Regions from separate parts of the Providencia sp. PROV200 genome, predicted to be linked through region 2. Evidence: predicted binding sites of a transcription regulator. Region 2 holds the regulator's gene; the other holds the start of a gene.
What was found. The regulator PhoB, encoded in region 2, activates phosphate uptake and scavenging genes when phosphate is short. The targets are predictions, from matches to a motif close to CTGTCATAAAACTGNCNNAT.

Region 1: the regulator PhoB is predicted to act here: its motif matches at 1,947-1,966, upstream of pstS (phosphate ABC transporter substrate-binding protein PstS).

What each region holds. Positions count from the first base shown of each region.
Region 1 covers NZ_CP096307.1:257,467-260,855, reverse strand. Annotated here, with positions in the region: gene pstC (phosphate ABC transporter permease PstC) at 1-671, opposite strand, end outside; gene pstS (phosphate ABC transporter substrate-binding protein PstS) at 803-1,846, opposite strand; gene envZ (two-component system sensor histidine kinase EnvZ) at 2,457-3,389, opposite strand, start outside.
Region 2 covers NZ_CP096307.1:830,053-833,441, forward strand. Annotated here, with positions in the region: gene sbcD (exonuclease subunit SbcD) at 1-298, opposite strand, end outside; gene phoB (phosphate regulon transcriptional regulator PhoB) at 584-1,273, shown strand; gene phoR (phosphate regulon sensor histidine kinase PhoR) at 1,297-2,607, shown strand; gene brnQ (branched-chain amino acid transport system II carrier protein) at 3,098-3,389, shown strand, end outside.

The DNA.
Region 1 (3,389 bases), 570 kb from region 2:
CGGGTATACGGCAGCACGATATTCCAAATCACTTCCCATGTCGTACAACCAATGCCGTAAGCTGACTCTTTCATCATCACAGGCGTTTGTTCAAATACATCGCGCATCACGGACGCAATGTAGGGAATAATCATAATCGCGAGGATAATCCCCGCAGCTAAAATACCGATCCCGAATGCAGGCCCTGAAAATAGTTCACCGACAATCGGTACACTCGACATCACATTACCAACGGGTTCTTGAAAATACTCCGCAAACAGAGGTGCAAAAACAAATAACCCCCACATCCCATAAACGATACTAGGGATAGCAGCAAGGAGTTCAATCGCGATACCAAGCGGACGTTTTAGCCAATTGGGAGCCAGTTCTGTTAGGAATAGCGCTATACCAAAACTAACAGGAACGGCGATAATCAGAGCAATTAACGATGTAACGATAGTGCCATAAATAGGCACAAGGGCACCGAATTCTTCCGCCGGAGCATCCCATTCTTTAGTCCATAAAAACGAAAACCCAAACTTTTGCATACTTGGCCAAGATGCAAAAATAAGGGAAATAATGATGCCACCAAGCATTAGCAATGTGATCAGCGCGGCAATTTTTACCAGTGCACCAAAAATCACATCACCTGATTTGCTGGGAGCTTTAAATGCCGTTGTTTTCTCGGCCATGCGCTTTGTTCTCATTTCATTCCTGTTCTTTATCTACAGGATTGCGTTACAACGATGAGCGGGTAAGTCCTGTTCCTCAGCACTTACCCGCCATTTCCAACCCTAAGTGCACTTAAAAAAGCTAAGTTCACCTAGAATAATGCTTTACCTTGGCTATCTTTAACTTCTGTTTTCCATGCAGTACGTACTGCAGCCACGACTTCTTGAGGTAGAATTGCGTAATCTAATGCTTCCGCTTGTTTACCACCTTTGTCATAAGCCCAGTTGAAGAAATCGAGAACCGCTTTGCCTTTTTCCGCATTCGCTTGCTGCTTGTGAACTAAGATGAATGTGGTTGAAGTAATCGGCCATGCATTCGCACCATCACGGTTTGTTAAATCTTGAGCAAAAGATTTAGACCAGTCAACTTTCTTCGCTGCTGCGCTGAAACTTTCACCTGTTGGTGAAACCGCTTCGCCATCGGCAGAGATTAATTTAGTATACGCAAGGTTGTTCTGTTTTGCGTAAGCATATTCAACATAACCGATAGAACCTGGTAAACGCTGTACGAAAGCGGCAACGCCATCATTTCCTTTACCGCCTACGCTATTTTTCGGCCAATTAACGGTTGAACCCGCACCAACGTCTGATTTCCAGCTTGCACTGACTTTTGCTAAGTAGCTAGTAAATACGAATGTAGTTCCAGAACCGTCAGAACGTCTTACAACTGCAATTGTTTGGTCTGGTAGGTTAACATTTGGGTTTAATTTAGCGATTGCTGGGTCATTCCATTTAGTGATTTTGCCTAAATAGATGTCACCTAACGTGTTGCCATCTAACGTTAATTGGCCAGATTCGATGCCTTTCACGTTCACTGCCAGTACAACACCACCAATCACGGTTGGGAACTGGAATAAGCCATCTTCTTTGAGTTTTTCATCAGTCAATGGGGCATCAGATGCACCGAAATCAACTGTTTTTGCATTAATTTGTTTGACACCACCAGAAGAACCAATCCCCTGATAGTTTACTTTATTACCTGTTTCTTTCTGATAAGAGTCTGCCCACTTCGCATAAACAGGAGCAGGAAAGGTCGCGCCAGCTCCGGTCAGGCTGGTAGCAGCAAAAGAAGACATTGCAGTCAGAGATAAAGTTGCTGCCATTACGCTTGCTAAGGTGGTACGCGTCATTTTCATAATCCCTCCGGGGATGTATAGAAACAATCAAGTATAAAATTGTTGGGTGTATGTCACGGTAGGAAAAATAGGACAATTTCGTTACGACAACATGTCGTTTTTATGACAGTTTTATGACAATTGCTGATTTTTTCACTGGCGAGGAAACAAAAACGAAGATGGATTAGATTTTATGCTATATAATTCAAATGGTTAAAAAATTATTATTTCAAAGTTGATGTCAAAAAGAAAAATGACAGACTGTCATAAAAGCGAAAAATATTTTTATCCTGCAACCCTAAAACAATACTCAAGACAATTTGTGTTGCAGCTAGGCGGCCAGAGAGGATAGCTCGGGGAGCATACACAAGTATATGACCTGAGTAGCCGAACGCAGCCAACACGCTGCGGCGCAAAGTGTGAAGAGTAAAAGGATAGCACTAAATAGTTCAAGTTGTAGGTAGGCTCCATAAAAAGAGAGCCTCTTTTCCTACTTAATACAAACAATACTCAAGACAATTTGTGTTGCAGCTAGGCGGCCAGAGAGGATATCTCGGGGAGCATACACAAGTATGTGACCCGAGTAGCCGAACGCAGCCAACAACGCTGCGGCGCAAAGTGTGAAGAGTATTTAGTCTTCTTTTTCTTTGAGGGGAAGTAGAGCCCTAATCGCAAACCCACCACGCTCACTCTTATGGATCTCAATACTCCCTTCGTGGGCATCGACAATTCGGCGAATAATCGCCAGACCTAACCCTGTTCCTTTGTTGCTGCGAGCTTTCTCACCTTGAACAAATGGCTGGAATAGGCGGTGAATATCTTCTTCTTTGATACCTGCACCGTCATCTTCTACTTGGAACCAAACTGAGTCTTCAGTCTTACCGCTACTGACCTTGATCCAGCCATTACCATAACGATATGCATTGACTATCATATTCGTAATAGCACGCTTTATCGCTAATGGGTTACCATTCACAATCATTGAGCCTGGCTCAAGTGCGGTTTCAATTTCGCCGACGACGCTGCTTTCTGAGTTCACTGCTTCCATCAAGATAGCGTTAAGGTCACAGAATTCCATATCCATTTCTTGACCCGTTTTCAGGTAAGACATGAATTGGCCGATAATTGCATCGCACTCTTCAATATCTTTATTAATGGATTCAGCCAGATAGCTATCTTCTGGGCTCATCATTTCTGTTGCTAAACGAATACGAGTTAAGGGGGTTCTTAGGTCATGGCTTACCCCTGCCATTAAGACAGTTCGGTCGTTTTCTAAGGTTTTAATCCCTGTAGCCATGTGGTTAAAAGAACGGATGGCGGCCCTGACCTCGGTGGCACCTTTTTCCTGCATTGGGGGCAAAATCACCCCTTTACCGACTTCACCTGCGTGGTACTCCAATTCAAGCAACGGCTTGTTTTGGTAACGTATATACAGCCATACCCCCGCAAAAATCGTGAGAAAAATCGTTAATGTATAGCGAAAAACAAGGGAGAACTGGTTCTGGCCAATTTCAGTCAGTGGAACTCGAACCCAAATATCAGGTGCAAGATAAGACGTTAGCCA
Region 2 (3,389 bases):
AGTAACGAAGTAGAGCGCTTGATTCATTGAGCACAGAAACAGAATCGTGATTACCACTTAAAATCACCAGCTGGCAGCCTGTTTTTTGTAAATCAACAATAAATTTATTGTATAGTTCACGTGCATAGCTCGGTGGCGAACCAGTATCGAAGATGTCTCCTGCAACGATGACCGCATCAACTTGATGTAATTCCACTTGTTCAACAAGCCAGTTTAAGAAATGTTGGTGCTCAGGCGCACGGCTTTTGGTAAAAAAATACTGACCAAGATGCCAGTCTGAAGTATGAATAATGCGCATGAGTTATCAATTCCTATCATCAATAATGTGCATGAACGTTCGATAATTAAGTATACCTGATCCATACCTTTCGTTGAGGGATGTTTGCGACTTTATTACTCATTACTACGTTGTAGATTACTATGTTGCAGAACTATGTTGCGGAAATATTTCACTTAAATGACATTTAACCGCTAAAATAAAGATTAATATGAGTTTCACCCATTGATATTCATAATTCTGTCATAAAAGTGACGCATAATGCTTTCACATTTTAGATGTCTTCTTAATTTTACAGGAACAATCATGGCAAGACGCATTCTAGTTGTTGAAGATGAAGCGCCCATCCGAGAAATGGTTTGTTTTGTATTAGAACAGAATGGTTTTCAGCCTATTGAAGCTGATGATTATGACAGTGCGATTGCACAACTCGTAGACCCGTTACCTGACCTCGTCCTACTGGATTGGATGATCCCCGGTGGCTCAGGGATCCAAGTCATTAAACATATGAAGCGTGATAGTGCAACACGTGACGTTCCTGTCATGATGTTAACTGCACGAGGAGAAGAAGAAGACCGCGTAAAAGGTTTGGAAGTTGGCGCGGATGACTATCTTATTAAGCCATTTTCACCGAAAGAATTAATTGCTCGGGTAAAAGCAATCTTACGTCGTATCTCCCCAATGGCGACGGAAGACATTATTGAAATGAATGGGTTAACATTAGACCCTACCTCTCATCGTGTCACTAGCAATGAAATCCCTATTGATATGGGGCCAACTGAATATAAATTACTCCATTTCTTTATGACGCACCCTGAACGCGTATATAGTAGAGAACAGCTATTGAACTATGTATGGGGAGCCAATGTGTATGTGGAGGATCGAACTGTTGATGTCCATATTCGGCGGCTAAGAAAGGCACTAGAGACGGAAGGTCATGATAAAATGGTACAAACTGTACGTGGTACAGGCTATCGTTTTTCTGTCCGTTACTAAAAACCACAAAGGGAGAGCCATGCGTGCTTGAACGTTTATCGATTAAGCAGCTGATTTGGGGGCTGTTTTTATTTATCTTACCCGCTCTTATTTTATCGGTTTTTATTGGCCACCTCGCGTGGCTATTAGTGATATCGCTACTTGCCGCTCTGATATGGCATGGGTATAACCTGCTCAAGCTTTCTTACTGGTTATGGTTAGATAGAAGTATGCTTCCCCCTGAGGGCCGAGGTGGGTGGGAACCGATATTTTATGGTATCTACCAGATGCAACAGCGTAATCGAAAACGCCGTCGTGAATTAGGCCAGTTAATTAAACGGTTTCGTAGTGGTGCAGAGTCACTCCCTGATGCAGTGGTTATGATGACAACCGAAGGCAATATCTTTTGGTGTAATCGACATGCTCAGGCTTTACTCGGCTTTCGTTGGCCTGAAGATAATGGCCAACATATTTTTAATTTATTACGTTACCCAGATTTTAGCCGCTACTTCACCATTAAGCGTTATGACCAAGCGCTGACTATCGAGCTCAATAGTGGTGAAATCGTTGAGTTTCGTATTTTACCGTATACCGAAGGCCAGTTATTGATGGTTGCGCGGGATGTGACAGAAAAACGTCGTTTGGAAAAGGCGCGTAGGGACTTCTTTGCAAATGTGAGTCACGAATTACGGACGCCTCTTACGGTAATTCAAGGTTACCTTGAAGTGATGGACGATCAAGAAAACGTGACTGCGGTCAATAAAAAAGCATTGCATGTCATGCAAGAGCAAACGCATCGTATGGATAACTTAGTCAAACAGCTTTTGCAGTTATCGCGTATCGAAGTTGCTCCTCAAATTAACCTTGATGAGCAAGTGAATATCCCTGTCATTCTCAAAATGATTGAGCAAGAAGCGCTTAGTTTAAGCCAAGGGCGTCATCAATTTGAGTTTCATATTGATGAAAAATTGCGTGTTCATGGTAATGAAGAGCAATTACGTAGTGCAGTGGCAAACTTAGTCTATAACGCGATCAGCCATACGCCTGAAGGCACAAAAATTTGGGTTGATTGGCAGAGAAGCGGACAAGGGGCGCGTTTTAGTGTGAGAGATAACGGGCAAGGGATACCCGCAGAGCATATCTCTCGTTTAACGGAACGTTTTTATCGGGTAGATAAAGCACGTTCTCGCCAAGGCGGTGGAGGTACTGGACTTGGGTTGGCTATTGTTAAACATGCATTACAACATCATAGTAGCCAATTGGTGGTGACGAGCCAGTTAGGGAAAGGGAGTGAGTTTTCATTTACGTTACCAACAGTACTAATTGTTGACGATAAAAAACTTAAAAATGGGTAAATAACTCCACTTTATTAATGTAATCAAAATATTAATAAAGTGGATTATTTCTATTTATTAATCAATATGTGTATTCAGTTCAATATTCATATATTTAATGCTAATAATCTTTATTTCATTAATTATATATTCTGTTAAATAGTCAATTACAATCACTAGAGAAAGAAGAGTTGTTCATTTTTCGAACAAAGCATATAACGATTATTGGGATTTTACTGAAAGTAATCACTGGTTCTGAAAATTAGTTTAGTTATTTGTTCTTGTTTTTCGGTTTGCTATTGCCTTTTTTCCCTATAAAAGTTCTACTTGTTGTCAGTTATTGGCGAATTTTTCTGTTTTTTGACTTTTCATTTCGTGTGATACAAGCAAATATACTTTTTTATATTGTTAACAGTATGTTTATCAGAATTCTATCTCGCTATATATATTTCAAAGGGTTGCTAAGTGCAAACCCATAATTTTCTATTTTGTCACTTAAAAATAACATAATATGGCTCATCGTTTATCATCAAGAGATATCATCGCATTAGGCTTTATGACTTTTGCGTTATTCGTCGGGGCAGGGAACATTATCTTTCCCCCTATGGTTGGTTTGCAGGCAGGGGAACAAGTTTGGACTGCCGCACTAGGGTTTTTGGTTACTGGTGTGGGTCTACCTGTTTTAACGGTTATTGCGCTGGCTAAAGTGGGTGGGGGCATTGAAGCTCTTAGCACGCCTGTCGGCAAAACAGCAGGGTTACTATTGGCGGTTGTTGCTTATTTGTCTGTAGGGCCGCTATTCG